3 regions of the Phyllobacterium sp. GQ127 genome follow, and region 3 is predicted to be linked to each of the others. Evidence: riboswitches for the same ligand, from Rfam matches in the RefSeq annotation. Region 3 holds a riboswitch; each other region holds the start of a gene.
What was found. Region 3 has a riboswitch for thiamine pyrophosphate ahead of thiE (thiamine phosphate synthase). Riboswitches for the same ligand answer to the same signal wherever they lie in the genome.
Positions count from the first base shown of each region.

Region 1: linked by a shared signal. The riboswitch ahead of thiC (phosphomethylpyrimidine synthase ThiC) and the one ahead of thiE (thiamine phosphate synthase) in region 3 are both predicted to bind thiamine pyrophosphate.
Region 2: linked by a shared signal. The riboswitch ahead of thiB (thiamine ABC transporter substrate binding subunit) and the one ahead of thiE (thiamine phosphate synthase) in region 3 are both predicted to bind thiamine pyrophosphate.

Region 1 covers NZ_JCAXDZ010000001.1:1,148,378-1,155,571, reverse strand. Annotated here, with positions in the region: gene AC6CHM_RS05920 (NUDIX hydrolase) at 1-418, shown strand, start outside; gene AC6CHM_RS05915 (PhzF family phenazine biosynthesis protein) at 471-1,409, shown strand; tRNA gene AC6CHM_RS05910 (tRNA-Lys) at 1,522-1,597, shown strand; gene AC6CHM_RS05905 (RidA family protein) at 1,683-2,027, shown strand; gene rpsU (30S ribosomal protein S21) at 2,195-2,473, shown strand; gene AC6CHM_RS05895 (NADPH-dependent FMN reductase) at 2,654-3,223, shown strand; TPP riboswitch at 3,269-3,389, shown strand; gene thiC (phosphomethylpyrimidine synthase ThiC) at 3,492-5,309, shown strand; gene thiO (glycine oxidase ThiO) at 5,311-6,306, shown strand; gene thiS (sulfur carrier protein ThiS) at 6,275-6,472, shown strand; gene AC6CHM_RS05875 (thiazole synthase) at 6,474-7,194, shown strand, end outside.
Region 2 covers NZ_JCAXDZ010000003.1:267,287-274,480, reverse strand. Annotated here, with positions in the region: gene AC6CHM_RS13345 (M48 family metalloprotease) at 1-1,076, opposite strand, end outside; gene thiQ (thiamine ABC transporter ATP-binding protein) at 1,275-2,018, opposite strand; gene thiP (thiamine/thiamine pyrophosphate ABC transporter permease) at 2,011-3,642, opposite strand; gene thiB (thiamine ABC transporter substrate binding subunit) at 3,648-4,661, opposite strand; TPP riboswitch at 4,707-4,818, opposite strand; gene pcaD (3-oxoadipate enol-lactonase) at 5,518-6,348, opposite strand; gene pcaF (3-oxoadipyl-CoA thiolase) at 6,501-7,194, shown strand, end outside.
Region 3 covers NZ_JCAXDZ010000002.1:19,645-26,838, reverse strand. Annotated here, with positions in the region: gene AC6CHM_RS08345 (transglycosylase SLT domain-containing protein) at 273-1,046, shown strand; gene thiD (bifunctional hydroxymethylpyrimidine kinase/phosphomethylpyrimidine kinase) at 1,069-1,869, opposite strand; gene thiE (thiamine phosphate synthase) at 1,866-2,531, opposite strand; TPP riboswitch at 2,596-2,699, opposite strand; gene AC6CHM_RS08330 (TadE/TadG family type IV pilus assembly protein) at 2,750-3,718, opposite strand; gene AC6CHM_RS08325 (ABC transporter ATP-binding protein) at 3,867-4,637, opposite strand; gene AC6CHM_RS08320 (ABC transporter ATP-binding protein) at 4,634-5,467, opposite strand; gene nikC (nickel transporter permease) at 5,464-6,387, opposite strand; gene AC6CHM_RS08310 (ABC transporter permease) at 6,384-7,194, opposite strand, start outside.

The DNA.
Region 1 (7,194 bases), on a different contig from region 3:
CGTCTCTAACGACAATAAGCTGATCGCCGGTCGAATGGCCAGTTCAACGGCGGCGGCAGGGCGTGTCTATTTTCCGGCCGGTTCCTTTGATGAAGGTGATGTGCGCAACGAAATTATTGATATTGAAGGGAATATGAGGCGTGAGGTTTTGGAGGAGACTGCTATTGATTTAGCGGATGCTCAGGGCTTTGACAGCAATATTTATCTCGTTACCGCGGATCGCAGCATTGCATTGTTTCGTCGCTATTATTTTGATTTGTGTTCCCAAGAATTGTTGACGCGCATACGTCGCCATATCGCTGCAGAACTTATTTCGGAGCTCGACGATGTTGTTGCAGTGGCTTCATCGGCTGATATGACCGATACAACACCTGTTACATTCCGCGCGTTCGGCGACTGGCATTTCAGCCAAATGTAACCGTTACAAGGTTTGACTTGCGCCACTTTAGGGTTGGTCTATTTTTCATCAAATTGAAAAAGGGGCAACGCCCATGACCTTCCGCCGTTATGAAATATATGATGTCTTTACTTCCGAGGTCCTGAAAGGGAATCCATTGGCAATCGTTCACGATTCGCAGGGCCTTGATGATGAGGCGATGCAGCGTATCGCCCGTGAGTTCAACCTGTCGGAAACAGTTTTCGTGCTGCCGGCGAAAAACGCCGCTCATACAGCATGGGTTCGCATTTTTACGCCGGATTATGAGATGCCGTTCGCCGGGCATCCTACGGTTGGGACAGCTGTGTCACTTGCGCAAAATCGTTTTGGTGAAGTTGAAAACGATCAAGATGCGCTTATTATTTTGGAAGAGCAGGTTGGACCTGTTCGGTGCGGCGTAAGACTGGGAAAACACGGGGCTTTTGCGGAATTTGACCTCCCTAAATTGCCGCAACGGGTAGACTACAACTACGACAAGGTTGCCATAGCGCGGGCACTGCGGTTAGAGCGCGACGAGATTGGTTTTGAAAACCATGTTCCCAGCATTTGGGATGCCGGTGTACCATTTTTACTTGTGCCGATACGTGGTCTTGCATCAGCTGCTCGAATACGGATCGATCAGGCTGCAATGCAGCGGATAGCACCCCGAATTGGCCATAGGCAATTGCCGGTTTATGCTTACTGCCGTGAAACCGTAGGGCATGAGAACGATTTTCATTCGCGTATGTTTGTCAGTGACGAAGGAACTTATGAAGACCCTGCAACCGGCTCAGCGACAGCTGCGTTTGCCGGTGCAATTCACTTGTTCGATGAACCGCTTGATGGCGTACAGCGATTTTCTATTGAACAAGGCTATGAGATGGGCCGGCTGTCGAAACTTGAGCTAGAACTCGATATTAAGGATAAGGCAATCATAAGCGCACGAATCGGTGGCGCGGCGATCAAGGTGGCAGAGGGCAAGTTGTTTGTCTGAGAACGAAAATTTCATCTTCTTGCCGATCAGCGCGATAAAGTTTGGTGAAGGGCTGGACAGGCAAGATTTGCCCCGTTATAGAGCGCTCACTGTCGTCGCGGAAGCGGCTGACGGGCACATAGCTCAGTTGGTAGAGCAGCTGACTCTTAATCAGCGGGTCGTAGGTTCGATCCCTACTGTGCCCACCATTTTTCTGAAACGAGGGCCGTATGGCCCTTTTTTCTTGCACCAAGCAAGCCTCGGCTTGTCCGAAACCTTCCACAGGAGATTTTCATGAGCGTTCGTCGTATTGAAGCAGGCCCTCGCATGAGCCAGGCCGTGATCCATGGTAATACAGTCTATCTGGCCGGTCAGGTAGGTGGTCCGGGCAAGAGCGTAACAGAACAGACTAAAGACGTCCTGGCCTCGGTTGATCGTTTGCTCAAAGAGGCAGGTACAGATAAGTCGAAGTTGTTGCAGGCCATCATCTGGCTTGATGACATGAAGGACTTTGGCGAAATGAATGCAGTATGGGATGCATGGGTTGATCCGGCCAATGCTCCAGCACGCGCGACAGGTGAAGCCAAGCTTGCAACACCGGAATATAAGGTTGAAATCATCATCACGGCTGCAATCTAAAGATTGCGTATCCAAGTTTAATTGCTTGGGTGCACTGGATTTTTGGCGCGGGAATGAATAAAGTCCGCGCTTCTCCGGATTGCCGTTGTGGCAATTCTTCAAACGCTTGTCTGATTGTGGCCAGTTTTGGTACTGCAAGACGAGGCAAGCATGGGTAAGGAAAACGATTGCAAGTTCTCGTCCGTGATAACAATGTTGAACAAGCCCTACGGGTCTTGAAGAAAAAGATGCAGCGCGAAGGTCTATTTCGCGAAATGAAGGCCCGTCAGGCTTTCGAAAAGCCTTCTGAACGTCGTGTTCGCGAAAAAGCAGAAGCCGTTAGCCGCGCCCGCAAGGCCGCCCGCAAGCAGGCTCAACGCGAAGGCTTGTTGCCTGGACCAAAGAAAAAAGAACGTGTTGCACGCCCTGGCGCGCCAGCAGGTAACGACTATAATAATAATCGCTGATATCTGACGGGCTTTAACGCCCTTCATTGTGACGACAAACCCGCATGGCCAAAACGCTATAGCGGGTTTCGTTTTTGTGGGACTGCGCAGACATTCCGGGCAGTTTCAAAAAAGTGCCTTCTTGTGCGATGGGTCAATGTCTTTACTTATCGATTATCGCAGTTTTGGAGATATGATCCTATGGCACTCAAGCTCAATATTATAATCGCAAGCACGCGGCCCGGGCGTGGTGGTCCTGCTGTAGCAAAGTGGTTCAACGAATTCGCCAAGCAGGATGGCAAGTTCGACCCTGTGCTTATCGATTTGGCTGATTTCAAGTTGCCGGTCTATGACGAACCGAATCATCCCCGCATGAAAAAATACGAACATCCGCATACAAAGAAGTGGAGTGAGGCGATTGAGCCGGCCGACGCTTACATCTTTGTAATGCCTGAATATGACTACAACGCGCCACCTTCGCTCATCAATGCCTTAGTCTATTTATGGAATGAGTGGAACTACAAACCTGTAAGCTTTGTAAGTTATGGCGGTGTTTCCGGTGGTTTGCGTGCTACCGAATCGGTCAAAGGGTTGATCTCGGCACTCCGTATGGTTTCGCTTGCAGAAAGCGTTCCCATTCCTTCGTACCAGCAGTTTATCAACGATGATGGCGTGTTCACGCCAAATGAACTGATAACTACCAGCGCCAGCACGGTTTTGACTGAACTTGCAAAATGGGCAGGTGCTCTGAAACCGCTTCGCGCTTCGTAATTTTATGAAGCGCTTGACAGCAATACGTCAGGCGGTTCACTTTAGGCCATTCACCAGGGGAGTCCCGACAAGGGGCTGAGATACTGCTTCAGGCATAGCCAAGCGCAGTGACCCGTTGAACCTGATCCAGTTCACACTGGCGTAGGGACGGTGCAAAGGTTATCGCGCATAGTGCATTCGCACTGAATCCATGATTGGATTCGCGAGGCTTCTTTCATCCTTCCGGCTCAGAACTGGGTTTCCTGCAATAACGCAAAGGAACCTGACGATGACTGCTGTAACAAAAATTACCGAGGCCCCGAAAGTTTCAACCGGGCCGCTTCCCGCCTCAATCAAGATTTATAAACCAGGGCAGATACATGCTGATATTCGCGTTCCCTTGCGCGAAATTGCGGTTCATCCCACCGCTGGTGAGCCAAACCTTGCGGTTTACGATTCATCCGGTCCCTACACTGACGCAACTGCAAGTATCGATATCAATAAAGGGATCGCACGTGTTCGTGAGGCATGGAAAATCGGTCAACAGGCCGATAGCTATTCCTATAAGGGGCGAATAATCCAGTCAGCTGACAATGGCTTCGCCACGGGCGAGCGGCTTACAAGAGAATTTCCTGTTCAATATCAGCCACGCCGCGCTTACGACGGAAAAGCGATTACGCAGCTTGCTTACGCCCGCGCGGGAATTATTACGCCTGAAATGGAATATGTCGCCATAAGGGAGAATCTCGGTCGGGAAGCCGCACGGAACCAGGTTCGGGATGGCGAGTCATTCGGTGCATCGTTACCGGATCATGTGACATCGGAATTCGTACGGGAGGAAATCGCCAGGGGGCGGGCCATCATACCTGCCAATATCAATCATCCTGAGCTTGAGCCTATGATCATAGGTCGGAATTTCCTCGTGAAGATCAATGCCAATATCGGTAATTCCGCCGTCACATCGTCGATGGAGGAGGAAGTCGAAAAGATGGTTTGGGCTATCCGCTGGGGTGGCGATACGGTGATGGACTTGTCGACCGGGCGCAACATCCACAATATTCGCGAGTGGATTATCCGTAATTCGCCGGTTCCCATCGGAACTGTCCCGCTATATCAGGCGCTGGAGAAGGTTGGCGGTATCGCTGAAGATCTGACTTGGGAAGTTTACAGAGATACGCTGATCGAACAGGCAGAGCAGGGCGTCGACTACTTTACTATTCATGCCGGTGTCCGACTGCATTATATTCCACTGACGGTTAATCGTGTCACGGGCATCGTCTCGCGAGGCGGTTCAATCATGGCAAAGTGGTGCCTGCATCATCACCGGGAAAGCTTTCTTTATGAGCATTTCGAGGAAATCTGCGATATTTGCCGTGCTTATGATGTCAGTTTTTCACTCGGTGACGGATTGCGACCCGGTTCAATAGCCGATGCAAACGACGCGGCGCAGTTTGCTGAGCTTGAAACATTGGGTGAACTGACTCAGATCGCTTGGGCCAGAGATTGCCAGGTTATGATCGAAGGTCCCGGTCATGTGCCGATGCACAAGATCAAAGAGAATATGGACAAGCAGCTTGCTGTTTGCGGAGAGGCACCATTCTACACGCTTGGACCGCTGACGACAGACATTGCTCCCGGCTACGATCATATTACCTCTGGCATCGGTGCTGCAATGATCGGCTGGTTTGGCACGGCGATGCTTTGTTATGTTACGCCTAAAGAACATCTGGGATTGCCCAATCGAGACGACGTAAAGGTCGGCGTTATTACCTACAAGATTGCTGCACATGCGGCGGATTTGGCCAAGGGGCATCCGGCGGCGAAGCTTCGAGATGATGCTCTATCCCGTGCGCGCTTTGAGTTTCGCTGGGAGGACCAGTTTAATCTCTCTCTTGATCCTGAGACGGCGAGACTCTACCACGATGAGACCTTGCCGAAAGAAGCGCATAAGGTTGCGCATTTTTGCTCAATGTGCGGGCCGAAGTTTTGCTCAATGCGCATTTCACACGACATTCGTGCGGAGGCTCAAAAAGAAGGCATGGCAGCGATGGCGGAGAAATTCCGCACAGGCGGCGAGCTCTATATGCCGCTCAATGCCGGGGAATGAGGTGAATATTCTGGTGAAAGGGGCCGGCGTTGCCGGCCTCACAGTTGCTTATGAGCTTCGAGCACGTGGAGCCGAAGTGACGATACTAGACCCCTTTGGCGGCGAAAATTCTGCAGCCTCCTGGTATGCCGGTGGCATGCTCGCACCTTGGTGTGAGCGCGAAAGCGCTGAACAGGCTGTCATTGATCTTGGAATAAACGCGGCCAATTGGTGGGAGTCTGTAATTCCCGGATCCGTGAGTCGCAAGGGAACGCTGGTGGTGGCCACACCGCGGGATGTAAAAGAACTGGAGCGCTTTGGCGCGCGGACGTCGGGCTTTGTGCGCATTGGTGAGGAAGCAATTTCGCTCTTGGAACCCGATCTTGGCGCAGCGGCTTTCCGCAAGGGATTGTTCTTTGAAAGTGAGGCGCATCTGGCGCCACGTCAGGTTCTAACGGAATTAAAGGCAAAACTCGTTGGGTTAGGCGCCCGCTGCGAAACTGGGACGAGCGCCGCTGAAATTTCCAGCTTTGAATGGGTTATCGATTGTACTGGAATCGCGTCTCCAGATATTGATTTGCGGGGCGTGCGTGGCGAAATGCTCATCTTGCGCAGCAAAGACATATCACTGTCACGACCCATACGGCTTATTCACCCGCGGTTCCCGCTTTATATTGTGCCCCGACCGGACCACACTTTCATGGTGGGCGCGACGATGATTGAGAGCGATGCAAATGGACCGGTAACGGCGCGCTCAATGATGGAATTGTTGAACGCTGCCTACACTGTTCACCCGGCATTTGGTGAAGCCGAAATTATCGAAACCGGAACAGGCGTTCGCCCAGCCTACCCAAATAATCTGCCGCGCGTGGTTAAAACGGGCAATTGCATCAGCATTAACGGACTTTATCGACACGGTTTTCTGCTTGCGCCAGCGATGGCAAAGCAGGCTGCCGACATGATCCTGAAAGAAAGGAGTATACGCCATGAAACTCACCGTGAACGGACAGGCGCATGATGTCTCGGCGCAAACTCTTGAAGCGCTGTTGTTAGAGCTTGAATTTGAGGGTGAATGGCTCGCAACAGCAGTCAATAGTGAGCTTGTACGAGCAAACGAGCGGCAGAATCACACTCTAAAGAATGGTGATCGCATCGAAATTTTGACCCCGAAGCAGGGTGGGTGAAATGTTGAAACTTTATGGCGCCGAAATATCGTCTCGCCTTTTGCTTGGTACGGCGCAGTATCCATCTCCTGCAATTCTTATAGATGCGATTAAAGCTTCAGGAACAGAGATCATAACCGTGTCGTTGCGCCGCGAAATGGCTGGCACGAAAACTGGCGACGGATTTTGGTCCTTGCTTCGTTCCTTGAAATTGCGTGTGTTGCCTAATACAGCCGGGTGTCACACAGTGAAAGAAGCTGTGCTGACTGCGCATATGGCGCGTGACGTTTTTTCTACAGACTGGATCAAGCTTGAAGTCATTGGTAATCACGACACTCTACAACCCGATGTTTTCGCTTTGGTAGAAGCCGCAAGGATTTTGAGCGAAGATGGCTTCAAGGTGTTTCCCTATACAACCGATGACCTGGTCATCGCTGAACGGTTGCTGGAAGCGGGCTGCGATGTTCTCATGCCGTGGTGCGCACCTATTGGTTCAGCCATGGGACCGCTCAATTTGCATGCATTGCGCTCGATACGCGGGCATTTCCCTGAGGTTCCGATTATTATCGATGCTGGCTTGGGTCGGCCGTCGCATGCAGCGGCTGTGATGGAATTGGGATTTGATGCGGTCCTTCTCAATACAGCGGTAGCCAAGGCAGGCAATCCGCCAGCAATGGCACAGGCTTTTGCCAAAGCTGTTGAGGCTGGCCATCAAGCTTATCAAGCGGTCGTGCTGGAGCCGC
Region 2 (7,194 bases), on a different contig from region 3:
CCGTTAAAGGTCGTAGCGGTAACGCTGGCGTCGACAAGCCCGGTCACCCAGCCGCTGCGCATGTAGTCGGTCATTGACGGATTGCCGGATATTTGTGTCCCATCAAACCGGACGGCTACTTCTCCCGGGCCCGTCGCCATAACGGCATCGGCGCTGTTGTCGATGGTGAAGCCTTCAGGAACAGTGAAGCTCACGCCCAGAAGTGGATGGACGAAATTGCGGCCCCGCACATAGCCTTCTTCCGGCGTATCGCCATATAGGATGCCGTCTATACCCTGCAGGAACGATTCGCGGTCGGTCGTGCCAACGCCGGGGGCACCGATACGGCGGGCATGCCCACGCGCAAGTTCAATTCGCTGCGGTGCCGAGGGGTGGCTGGCAAGGAAATCGAGGCTGGCATCGGTAGCGCCAGACACGTTACGGAAATCAGCATAGGAAGCCATGGATTGCAGGAAACGTGGCGCAGCAAATGGATCATAACCCGCTTCGCCAATCATCTTGATGCCGATCGCGTCGGCCTGAAGTTCCTGATTGCGTGAAAACTGCGCCATCCGCAGCTTGCCGCGGATCAAGGCTTCCTGTCCGGCGGTGTCGCCCTGCAGAACTTCCGATACGACGCGTCCGGCAATAACGGCTTCCTGTTCGCGCTGCTGGCGCTCTATACCGTGATTGGCGATTACGTGGCCCATTTCGTGAGCAATCACGGCGGACAGTTCCGCGCTGTCATTGGCGAGGGCGAGGAGGCCGCGGGTGACATAAAGATACCCGCCCGGCAAGGCAAAGGCGTTGATGTTGGGCGAGTTGAGAATCGTTATGCGATAGGTGTGGGTCGGGTTGTCCGAAACCGTTGTCAGATTGCCAACGACTTTGGCGACCATGCGCTCCAGTTTTGCATCCTTATACTCGCCGCCATAGGTCGCGAGAATACGGGGATGCTGCTCAGCGCTAAGTTTGGCGAGCCGGTCGTTCTTATTAACATTGTCTACCGTGACCGGGTTCGATGACGGGCCAAGCGCCGCATCTTCCTTGCTAATATTCAGCACTTGGCAACCTGAGAGAAAGGCAAGCATCAGCATGAGCTGCGCCGGCTTTCTGCCCTGCTTAGCTGCTTGAAACCATCCTGTATTCAAGGGAGACGTGTGCGAACCCAGAATCATATCCTTTTTGTATTAAGCGCCAGGAGACTCGTATGTCTTTGTTCTTGCTAGCCCGATGTGCGGCCCGGAGCAAGAATTTCATTGTTTTCCTGACCGGGGCAAGGCGTCGAAAATATGTCAAAGGCCAGACTCTTTGCTACCGAGGTAATTTCGCAACAGGGCAGGGCCATCGTCTGACAGCAGATCCTTGGCCGGGCCGGAAGCAGCAATGTGCCCATTATCAACGAAGAGCAGCGTCGATGCCAGCCGCAAAGCGTCGTCCGGATGATGCGTGACCATGATAATTGTCATTCCGGTTTCTTTTTGAAGATTCTCAATAAGTTCCAGCATTTCGTGACGCAAAGCAGGGCCAAGGGAAGCGAAAGCTTCATCCAGAAGCAATACGGGACGGTTGCGCACCAATGCGCGGGCGATTGCCACGCGCTGTCGTTCTCCCCCGGAAAGAGCCTCGGGCTTCCTTCCCTCTTTTCCGGCAAGCCCGACTTTCCGAATCGCTGCCTGAATTTCCACTTTGTCGACTTCATCAAGCCTCAAATCCGAACGGCGGCCCAATCCGACATTGGACATCACATCCAGATGGGAAAAAAGATTATTGTCTTGAAACACCATGGAGACTGGACGGAGCGATGGCGGAAGACTGGTCACGTCAACCTCATTGATTAGTACCGAGCCACCAACAGGCTTCTCGAACCCGGCGATGAGATTAAGCAGCGTCGATTTTCCCGATCCGCTCGGGCCGATGACGGCGGTTATTGTGGAGGCTTGAATGGACACATCAAAGTGCATTGCCATGTCCCCATAGTCGAAACGCACGGCGTTGAGACGAACAGAGACGCCATTTGTTTTTGCGGGCTTAGCCATTTGCACTGCTGTCCCTTTTGGCCAGTCGAATTGCGCCTCTATCGGCGATGATCATGAGAATGAGGCACAGCGCAGCAAGAATTAGTGCCAACCCGGCGGCGTCGGCGGTACGATAGCTTCCCATGCGTTGCAACAGCAAATAGGGCAGGGTCAGAACGGTGTCGTTGCCAAACAGGGCAATTGTTCCGAGATCACCAAGGGACAAAGCCATGGCAAAGGCAAAGGCTATGCCGAGCGGATGTTTTAAAATTGGCCAATCGATAATTCGGAGCCGGTTCCAACCCGCAATGCCCAATTGCTCGCACAGTCTGTTGTGGCGGCTTGCCGCTGTATCCCATGACGGTCGAAGAATCCGGAACGCAAAAGGGATGGCCATAGCGGCATTGACGCATATTACCATGAAGGGTGCGAGGCTGAATGGATCGACAAAGTGGTGGGAAAGAATGAACCATCCCGCACCAATGATGATAGGCGGCACTACCATGATCAAGCTCGCACCAAGATCAAGCGAGCGCTCAAATATTCCAGCTCTGGCGTAGCGCCGCCGGGTTGCCAAAAACTCCCGCGCAATCACCAGACTAAGCGAAATTATCAGTGAAAGTGCGGCCGCGATTGCGCCAAGAACAAGACTGGTGGCAATTGCGCGCCAGACGGTCGTTTCGGACAGTAGACGGGTAATATCTGCCGACAAGCCGGAAACGACAGTGCCTGCCATGGGCAAGGCTACGAACAGAAAACCGGATATAATCAGAGCAATGTTCCATAGTCTTTGCGGCAATGAAGGCATGTCGAAGCGGCGGGTCGTGATACGCAAGCTGAAGCCTTCTTCTGTCGGACGCCCAGCGAGTGATAGAAGGCCGAGCACGATAATTGTCAGGCAAAGCTGAAGAAGCGTCAAGGACACCGCTCTGGCTATATCAAAATCGAAGTGAAGCGACTGGTATATTGCAACTTCGAGTGTCGTGGCGCGAGGCCCTCCGCCGAGTGTCAGCACCACGGTGAATGAAGTAATGCACAGCATGAAGATCAAGCCAGCCACACCCGATATACTGCGTAAAATGACCGGCCATTCGATTAATTTGAACTGTGTCCAGTTGCTCATCCCCAGTTGTGAGGAGAGTTTCCAATAATCTTCGGGAATGGAATCCAGACCTGAGAGAATGAGCCGTGTCGTCAATGGCAAATTGAAAAATACATGGGCGAGAAGAATGCCCGTCAGCCCGTAAATATCGGGAACCAAATCAAGCCCCAGCCATCCGAGGATAGCAGCCAGCAAACTGTTTCGTCCGTAAATGCTGGTGACACCGAGCACGGCAACGAGCGCTGGCAGCGCCAGAGGCAAGGCAAACAGACGCAGGAGCATTGCGCGTCCCGGAAAGCTCTGCTGCGCATGCAATGCACGGGCAAGCGGGATGGCAAAGCCGACAGAAAGCACCATGGAAAGGAGCGCTTGAAGGATTGTGAAGCGTGCAATCCGCCAAATGTAGCTGTCAAAAGTAGCAAAGCCCTCCGTGCCTCCACGGAAAGATTCAATGGCGAGACTGAGGAGAGAGCCGCCCGCCAATATGCCCAGAAAGGCGAGAGCGAGGCCTCCCGCCAAGGGTTTCATCGAAGAGGCGGCCATCTATGCTACTTGCTCATGGCTTCAAGCCACTCGTCGATCCAGGCTTTGCGATTTTTCGCCACTTCTTCAGATGTGAAAGTCAGTGTCTTTGCTGGCTTTACCAATGTGTCAAAGGCTGGATTGAGCGGATTTGAGGTTTTAGCTGCAGGATACATCCAATTGTTTTCGGGAATGGTATCCTGAAATGCCGTGCCGGTAACAAATGTCAAAAACTGCGCAGCAAGCGGGTTCTTGGCTCCGTTTACAGTTTGCGCTGCAACCTCGACCTGCAGGTAATGTCCTTCATCGAAGGATGCTGCCTTGTACCGATCGGTTTTGTCCGCGATCAGATGATAAGCGGGCGACGTAGTATAGGAAAGCACCATGGGCGCTTCACCTTTGGTAAAAAGCCCATAGGCTTCTGACCAGCCGGGCGTGACGGTTAAAACGCGATCCTTGAGTTTGGCCCAGGCTTCATTGGCCTTGTCCCCGTAAACTGATTTCATCCACAATACGAGACCAAGGCCCGGTGTAGACGTGCGAGGATCTTCAATAACGATCTTCTGCTTCGGATCGCCATCAACCAAATCCTTCAGACTAACCGGTGCGTCTTTGACTTTCTCTGTGTCATAAATGACAGCGAAGTAGCCATAATCATAGGGAACGAAAATGCTGTCCTTGAAGCCGCCAGGAATGTCGATAGCAGTTGTATCTACGCCATGCGGCGCAAAAAGTCCGGTTTGCTGAGCTTCAAAAGTCAGGTTCGTATCCAGACCGAGAACAATATCCGCCTTTGTCGATGCGCCTTCAAGCTTCAGACGGTTAAGCAGCGCAACGCCATCGGCGACTGCTACAAAGTCAACAGTACAGGTGCATTGCTTCTCAAAGGCTTCTTTGACTTTTGGCCCTGGCCCCCATTCAGAGGTAAAGCTTTCATAGGTGTAGACTGTCAGCTTGCCATCCGCATTTGCTGGGCTGGAAAGGCCAAATGCCAATGCGCTGGAAACAAGGGCAAATTTCATAAATTCGAGTGGCTGCATAGGCGCCTCCTAAAGTTGAATTTCAAAAGGATAGGTGCGCCGGCTTGTGAAGCCGCATCTAATCCCTCCGCCGGTACAAACCGGATCAGGTTCCGCGGGTTGACTGGATTGGTTCCAGTCTCTCAGCCTGTTGATGCAGGCACCCCGTTAGAGCAAAGCCAGATTAGTGACTGTGTCCTGCCAACGCAAGCGCCCATCGCCTAGCTGGTTGTTTTTGTTATGCCTTCCCCTTGCCACGCCCGCTTTTGCGTCTGGCTATTGAGATGGTGGGAAAGACGGGCGGTCATCGAAGCGCGTCTTTGTAGTGGGTAAAGCGATCCGAAGACCGCCCGTCCGGCGATTTTGCATTCTGTCCGTTCCGCTTGGGAGGCCTCGGCTACCCAAGGAGTGCCATTTGCGGCGCGCCATGCGTTAGCCTTGTGCCCCTTAAAGTGCTCGTCCAGCACGCGCCGTTCCTAGTAACGGCAGGGGAACCCTTGGACAGAACGTCCCCGGATGGCGGGTCCGTAACCCGCCATCGGAGGCGCCCATCCTTCCCCAAACTTCGAACGGCTCCGGAAGCTGTTCCCCGCGGGAAGGACAGGAGCAGAATAGTTCAGAGCGGGAACTGTTGGATAAGTTTGTCGAGATTATTTTTGGAAAGTCTGATTTGCACAAACCAAATGCGCCCTTCGACAAGCTCAGGATGAGGGAGGTCGGTTGATTGCAGGGCGCCAACTCTTGCAACTCTTGCAACTATTGCAACTCTTGCAAGTTGTCGCTGCAACCCACAAAACTTCCCTCATGGTGAGCTTGTCGAACCACGCACTATATCGAATGCAGCTTATCCACCTCACTCGCGGCGAGTCATCCTGAGCTAGTTGAGGGTTGAGTTGCTCAAAATAGGATTGCCCTCAAGTTTGAACTCATCGATAAAGGCACTGATAATCGCGACGAGCATTTCGGGTTGTTCCACGCAGGGAATATGCCCGGCATCCTTGATGACTTCGTAGCGCGCGCCCGGAATCAATTTAGCCATTGAAAGCACGACGTCCGGCGGTGTTGAGCCATCTTGATCTCCCACAATACAGATTGTTGGAACCGATATTCGGCCTGCGTCTTCTGTCAGGTCTGCATCACGAATTGCTGCGCAGGTTCCGGCATATCCGGCCAATGGTTGACGGATCAGCATGTTCCGGTAGCCGGTTAAGGCAGGGCTGCTTTCACGATGAAATGTCGGGGTAAACCAGCGTTCGAGGATCGTGTCGGCGATGCTTTCAATACCATTTTCCTCAAGCGCGGCAATACGTGCGTTCCAGGAATCGGCATTGCCAATCTTGTGCGCGGTATCACACAAGACCAGTGCCCGAACCAGATCGGGACGGGAAGCATAAAGCCCCTGCGCAATCAGTCCGCCGACAGAAAGACCGCAAATGATTGCATTTTTAACATTGAGGAAATCCAGCAGACCTGCCAGATCGCCGACATGATCGTCGAGAGAATAGGGAGACGTGCCGACACTCGAAAGCCCGTGGCCGCGCTTATCATAGGTGACGATAGCAAAATCACCCGCTAGGCGAATAATGACATCGCGCCAGATGCGGAAGTCAGTGCCCAGAGAATTGGCAAAAACGATCACAGGTTTTGACGCTGGTCCGCCAATCAGCTGATAATGCAGCGTCACACCATTTATATCGGCAAATTGCACCTTGCTCTCCCTTTTATCCAGAATGATATGTGCGTACGGTTCTGTAGAATGAATGATCAGGGACGATCAACCGCCGAATAATTATCTATTGATGAAGCGGCAACAGACCGGCTCAAATCAACAGGCAAGAAGAAAGCATATGAGGCAGCATGATGGGTGACGTATTTATCTGCGACTATATCCGGACGCCCATTGGCCGTTTTGGTGGATCACTGGCTGGAGTTAGGGCGGACGATCTTGGGGCTATTCCAATCAAGGCATTGATGGAGCGTAATAAATCGGTCGATTGGGCAGCAATCGATGAAGTGATTTATGGATGCGCCAATCAGTCTGGCGAAGACAATCGCAATGTCGCCCGCATGTCGGCACTGCTTGCGGGATTGCCCGTGGAGGTGCCCGGCACCACGATGAACCGGCTATGCGGTTCCGGCATGGATGCCATCATCACAGCCGCACGCGCCATTCGCGCCGGTGAAATGGACATTGCCATTGCTGGCGGTGTCGAGTCCATGTCACGCGCGCCCTTTGTGCTGCCCAAGGCAGACAGCGCCTTTTCCCGCAATGCAGAAATTTACGATACGACAATCGGCTGGCGCTTCATCAATCCACTTATGCAGCAGCAATATGGTGTGGATTCCATGCCTGATACCGCCGAAAATGTTGCCGAAGAGTTTCTTGTCTCCCGCGCCGATCAGGATGCTTTTGCTGTGCGCTCCCAGCAGCGAACCGGTCGGGCTCAGGAGAATGGTCGGCTTGCCAGCGAAATTACCCCGGTTCGCATCGCGCAAAGAAAAGGCGAGCCCATTATCGTTGATAAAGACGAGCATCCGCGCCCCCAAACGACAA
Region 3 (7,194 bases):
CAACTGGTAAACTGGCCTTACCAATATATAACTGATACATTGATATATATGAGCGAGTCAACCGCTGGTTCGGATCGGTTTTAACAGGGCAGGTTTTCGCAACTTGTCTCACCTTGACAGGGCGCCCATGAGCATTGTTACATTTTGTATCAGAAAGTGATTGCCTCTAAACCGAACGAACGCGCTATGAGAAACCAATCGTTAAAAGAGATGCTTCGTCAAACCGGTGATAAATGCTGCCTGATACACGATCACTTCGGACATTTGCTTGCTTGAGTTTCGCCTTGGTTTTGGGCGCTTGCACCACGACTGATCCCAAGCTGCCCGAGGCTGCATCACTGCCAATTCCTGAACAATCTCCGCGTGTTGCTGCGGCCGAAGCACCCGCTAATTCCGATGTGGCCACGGACAGCAAGAGCACCGTCACCGTTGCCACAAGCACGAAAAGCGCCCCTGAATTCAAAGATAACGGTACGCCGCTCGACAGTTTGATTTCAAAATATTCGGTTGCCTACGAAGTGCCTGAATCGCTCGTTCGCCGCATTGTGCATCGGGAAAGCCGCGGTAATCCACAGGCTCGCAACGGTCCCTATTGGGGTCTGATGCAGATGTTGCCCGCGACAGCACGCGGCATGGGTCACACCGGCTCTGCGCAAGATTTGCTGGATGCAGAAACAAATCTCAAATTTGGCGTGAAGTATCTTGCTGGCGCCTACAAGGTTGCCGATAACAATCCTGATCAGGCCGTGCGGCTTTACGCTCGCGGCTATTATTATCAGGCCAAGAAAAAGGGCCTTCTGGAAGAGACCGGCCTGAAACCGTCAAGCACGCCTGTTGCACCCGCGACGATGACGGCGATGGCTCCCGCTGAAACACCGGCTGCCATGCCGGCGCAACTCGCTTATTCAGAAGAACCCGCTGTGGCGTTTCCGGCAGCGATCCCGTTGCCGATGCAACGGCCTGACATTGCTTCGGCAGCCTCCACCAGTGGAGCAACCACAGGCTTGAGCAACGCGACACCAGCCAGCACCGCCGCTCCACTCTGAAATCAAAACTGCACCGGTGCTGCTAGGCCGCCCACCAGCGATGGAAGTGGTGGACCGGCCCACGCCCGCTGCCGACTTTGAGCATTTCGCCAGCCGCCATGGCAGCCGTCAGATAGTCCTTGGCTTCACTAACGGCACCATGCAGAGCCATTCCTTTTGCCAGGCCAGCGGCAATGGCAGACGCCAGTGTGCATCCAGTACCATGATCATTGACTGTCTTGATACGCGGCGTCGAAAATCGCTCCATTCCGGACCCATCAAGCAGGATATCGGTGCTCATATCCCCCTTGGCATGTCCGCCCTTTATGAGTACGGCTGAGGGACCAAGTTCGAGCAGCTTTTCCGCCTGCCGCACCATCTGGGCTTCATCTTCAGCAATCGGCATATTTGTTAGCAAGGACGCCTCCGGCAAATTGGGAGTCAGCAGCAGCGCGCGCGGCAAGAGAAGCTGGCGCAGAGCGTCGATTGCGGCCGGCTCCAGCAAAGGGTCACCCGCAGTTGCAACCATGACAGGGTCGAACACCGCTTTGCGCTGCCAGCGATCAAGCCCCTGCGCAATTGTCTCTATGGTTGATACTGTCGAGACCATGCCAATCTTGATTGCATTCACCTCAAGGTCGGAAAGAACCGCGTCCATCTGAGCCCGGATGATATCGGGCGAAAGATTCTCAATGGCCGTAACACCATGGGTGTTCTGCGCAGTGATTGCGGTGAGCACACTCGCTCCATAAACACCGAGCGCCGAGAAGGTTTTCAAATCGGCCTGGATTCCTGCCCCGCCGCCGCTGTCAGACCCGGCAATAGTCAGCGCTATTGCGGTCATGCTGGCTCTCTTACCTGCAATGCCTCATCCACCGCCGACCGCAATGCGTGCGCCGCTCCTTGCGGATCGTCCTGACGGAAGATCGCAGAAATGACCGCTACACCATCAGCACCCGCTTCAATGGCAAGCGGCGTGCGCTCCAGCCCAATACCGGCGATAGCGCCTATAGGCAAATGCGGTTTTGCCTTGCGTATGATGGCAGCCAGGCGCTTGAACCCGTCAAAGCCGATCGGTTGCAGGTTTTCCTTAGTGGGTGTTTCAAACAGTCCGCCAATACAGGCATAGTCAATATCGCCATCAATCGCTGCTTGCGCGTCCGGCTCATTCTTGACGGTCAGTCCGATAATCGCATTTGGCCCGAGCAGATGTCGGACATCGGCAACCGCCATGTCTTCGCGCCCCACATGGACACCCTCAACGCCAGCGGCAAGCGCAACATCAATCCGGTCATTGACGAGCAGCGGAACGCCTGTCGCCTTGATCGCGGCGTGTATCTGCCGTGCACGATCAATCATGTCACGCGTTGCGGAGTTTTTGTCACGATACTGGATAATTGTTGCACCACCACGCGCCGCAGCCAGAGCCAGAGCCCCCAAATCCTTATCAGGGCCAATAGCATCAAAATCGACAATGGCATTCAGGCGGTAATCTACTTTTGGCACGTCACGGACTCCATTTTCAAAACTGGAGACCCGGATATGTGCGAAGAAAGACGAACCAGCGCGATAATTGCTCAATTCCCGTTCCTACGCCGGTATGATCCGGATCAGGTTCAAGGGTCTTGGCTCAGCGCCATCTCAGCATCGTACGATGCCCCCCTCGGAATGAAATCATGATGAGACGGCGCATCATGGAAGTCAATGCGCCGGTGTTATTTGGCTTAACGCGTCAGGCGGACATATTCCCCGTCAACGGCCTTGCATGCGGCCTTGATCTTGTAAAAGAAGTCCTGCTTATCCCAACCGCCTCCATCTTCCCATCCGTGAAAATGCCATTGCTGATCGCAGTCCAGCAACTCCTCAAGCGTTGCGCCATCTTCTAGTTGCTTAAGCGTGTCCGCTGTGTCCCCTACAAAAAGATACTTTGATTGCGCGGGGTCGTTCGTTGTGAACTTCAGATCATAGTTTTTATATTCGCTATTCGTTGTCGGGCTGCATGTAACATACCTGCTACTGGTATTGGAATCATATCTACCGATATTGCAGGGCTTCTTTTTGACCTCCATGCGAAGAAAGAACTCTTTGTATTCACCGAGCAAGATCTTGCCGTCAGCCGGGTCTATTATCGTTTTTCCAGTGCCTCGACCATCTTCAGCGGAGAGGTCAGATGCTTCATATATTACCGTTCCCAGCACGACCTCTTTTGTCGTCCCAGGACGAATGACAATCACAGAAACTTTCTTAGCCCAATGTCCATACGCTGCTCCGATCTGGATTTCAGCGCTTGACGGTTTCAATGGTGCCAATGCTTCCGCAAGCACACCTATAGCTACTTTTTCCTTGGCTAGGACCTTCATGAAAAGCGTATTTGTTTCGCCCGCGAGCGATACAATCACGCGTTGATTGCTCGTATCAAAGCCGACCTGCATTTTATCCATCTCGGCGCCGAGATGAGCACGCAGATAGGCGCGTGCACTTGCTTCGGCAGCAGCCTTGTTTTCACCCGTAAAGACGGAGGCTCCGGCCAATGCCGCGGAATCTGCAATGCCCTGCAATCGTGAGCGATCGCCGCTTGCGCGGGTATAATCCACGGCAAGCCCGGTCATTCCCACCATAGGTACGAGCAACAATGCAAATGTGACGGCTGTCGCGCCACTACGGTCTTTCAGAAAGTTTCTTATTTTTTTCATGGCCCACTCCAGTCGCTGGGCAGACCATTGATTCAGCCATGTGAATGACGGCTTATGAAATTCATTCAGATTTTCACCATTCTGCATTCAGGCAGTAAAGAGCGCCTGAATGTTCAGCAATGGTAAAAATCCGGTGAACCTTACAGCTCTATATGGATGCTTCCGGCCGGACAAAGCCCTCGCTCGCCAAAAGAAGATTGCGCGTGTAATCTTCCTTGACTGCATGGCGGGCAAGGTCTGTCGCCGACAGGCGTTCCACCTCTGCGCCATTCTGCATCACCATCAGCCGGTCGCACATATGGGTGACCACCGCCAGATCATGGCTGACCATCAGGAAGGTCAGCTTTCTATCCCGCCTTATCTGCTCCAGCAGGTTGAGAACTTCCGCTTGTACCGAAGCATCAAGGGCTGATGTCGGTTCATCAAGAAGCAGGATTGAAGGCTCCAGGATCAATGCACGGGCAATGGCGACACGCTGGCGTTGACCGCCGGAAAGCTGATGCGAATAGCGAAAGCGAAAGCTTGAACCAAGGCCCACTTCATCAAGCGCGCGCAGGATACGTTTTTCGATATCGGCAAAGCCATGCACGACCAATGGTTCCAGCAACAGGCGATCCACGGTCTGGCGCGGATGCAGCGAGCCATAGGGGTCCTGAAACACCATTTGCACTTCACGGTAAAATGCTTTTGTACGCGACGAACCAAGCGTCTTGCCATTGACTGTGATCGCGCCGCCGGTAACAGGTGCAAGTCCCGCGACGGCTCGCAGCAAGGTTGACTTTCCCGAGCCGCTCTCGCCCACCAGACCAAAAGACTCGCCCTGCTGGACATCAAGACTGACGCCGCGCAATGCGCGAAAACGATCATACTTCACTTCAAGATTTTCGACGCTGAGAGCCGCCACTTGCAGATTGTTCATGCGGCCCACTCCGGCTTGCGGTCAAGGACCGGCAGCGGATGCCGGTCGGTGCCGATCTGCGGCATGCAATTCATCAACCCGCGTGTATAGGGATGTTTTGCGTTCTTAAGGTCTGCAGCGGCGATTTCTTCGACGATCCGTCCTGCATACATGACGATAACGCGGTCGCAAAAGGAGGAGACCAGCCGCAAATCATGGGAGATGAAGATCAAACCCATGCCGCGATCCCGCACCAGATTGTCGAGGATTCGCAGCACATCCAGCTGCACCGTCACATCAAGCGCGGAAGTCGGTTCATCCGCGATCAGCAGCTCCGGTCCGGTCACCAGCATCATCGCGATCATGGCGCGTTGTCCCATGCCGCCGGAAACTTCATGCGGATGCAGATTAAAGACCCGTTCCGGATCACGTATCTGCACAGCAGCAAGCATGTCGAGCGCGCGCTTGCGCGCCTCGGCTTTGCTCACCTTTTCATGGGTACGCAGCGTTTCAACAATCTGCCTGCCGATGCTCATCACAGGATTGAGCGAATATTTCGGGTCCTGGAGGATCATGGCGATGCGGTTTCCACGCAGGCTTCGCCGCTCCTTTGCCGAAATATCCAGAAGATCCATTCCGTCAAAATTCAACGTATCGGCAGTGATCTTTGCGTGATGTGGCGTCAGCCCCATGATTGCGCGCCCGGTCTGGGATTTTCCTGAACCGGACTCGCCAACAATGCCGAGCCTTTCGCGACCAAGCGCGAACGAAACGCCGCGCACAGCATCCACGACGCCCGTGCGGGTCGGAAATTGCACGCGAAGATCCTTGACTGTCAGCAAGGCGCTCATTGGTTGTTCCCCCTTGGATCGAGCGCATCGCGCAAGCCATCGCCAAGAAGATTAAAGCCCAGACTGACGATGAGAATTGCAAAACCCGGTGCGGCCGCCACCCACCATTGATCCATGATGAACCGGCGACCGGATGCGATCATCGCACCCCATTCAGGCAATGGCGGCTGTGCGCCCAGACCAAGGAAACCAAGGCCTGCGGCGACCAGGATAATTCCGGCCATGTCGAGTGTCACACGGACGATCAGAGATGAAAGGCAAAGCGGCATGATGTGGCGCAGGACGATACGCATGGGTGATGCACCCATGAGCTGCACGGCGGCAATATAGTCGGAATTGCGCACGGTCAGCGTTTCAGCTCTGGCAATGCGTGCATAGGGCGGCCACGAGGTGACTGCTATGGCAATGACGGCATTCTCAATGCCAGGTCCCAGCGCCGCCACCAAAGCGAGAGCCAGAATGAGCTTTGGAAATGCCAGGAAGATATCGGTGAGCCGCATAAGAATTGCGTCTACCCAGCCTCCGGCATAACCGGCAATGGTGCCGACAAGCAACCCAATCGGCGCGGCGATGATAGCCACGAGGACAACTACATAGAGCGTCAGACGCGAACCATAGATAAGGCGCGAAAGAATATCGCGGCCCTGATCGTCTGTGCCGAGCCAATAATCGCCACCGGGCGGCAAAAGCCGTGCATTGCGCAGATCGCCTGCAACCGGTGAATGCGGCGCAAGCAGAGGAGCGAATAGCGCCACCAGCACCAGCGCAAAAATGATGCCAAGCCCGATCACGGCGAGCCTGTTGCTGGCAAAACGGCTCCAGATCAAATAAGCGCGGCCAAGCCGGGCCTGCATACGCGATTGCGGCCGGTCGCTCATCAGCCATTCACGGCGGGAAATTGGTTTTGCGATCTCGCTCATCGTGCGCGTGTCCGTGGGTCAAGTAGCCGATACAGAAGATCGGAAAGAAGGTTGATGGCGATGAACACGGCACCAATGATAATCGTGCCGCCGAGCACCGCATTCATGTCGGCATTTTGCAGCGAATTGGTGATGTAGCTGCCAAGGCCTGGCCAGGAAAAGATCGTTTCGGTCAACACTGACCCCTCAAGCAGATTGGCAAAGGAGAGCACAATCACAGTCAGCAACGGCACTGCCGCATTGCGCAGGGCATGAGCCCAGATGATACGGGTTTCGGACAGGCCCTTGGCGCGCGCCGCAACAATATATTCCTGCTCAAGCTCGTTCAGCATGAAAGAACGCGTCATCCGGCTGATATATGCCAGCGAAAAATAACCCAGCACTGAGGCGGGCAGGATGATGAAGCTGAAAATATTGCGGAAGACTTCCCAATTATTCTGCAAAATCGCATCGAGAAGATAAAGGCCGGTAATCGGCGTAAACGTGTACTCGTAGACAACGTCGATACGTCCTGGTCCCGATACCCAGCCAAGCTTGGCGTAAAACAGCACGAGACCGAGCAGCCCCAGCCAGAACACCGGCACTGAATAGCCGATAAGTCCGATAACTCTGACAATCTGGTCGAGGATCGTGCCCCGCTTGACGGCAGCAAGCACTCCAAGCGGAACACCAATAAACGCGCCAATAAGCGTGCCCAGTGTTGCCAATTCGAAGGTAGCGGGAAAGACGCGGATAATATCGGTCATAACCGGATTGCTGGTCAGAACGGAATTGCCGAACTCACCTTGCAGGACACCCTTAAGATAA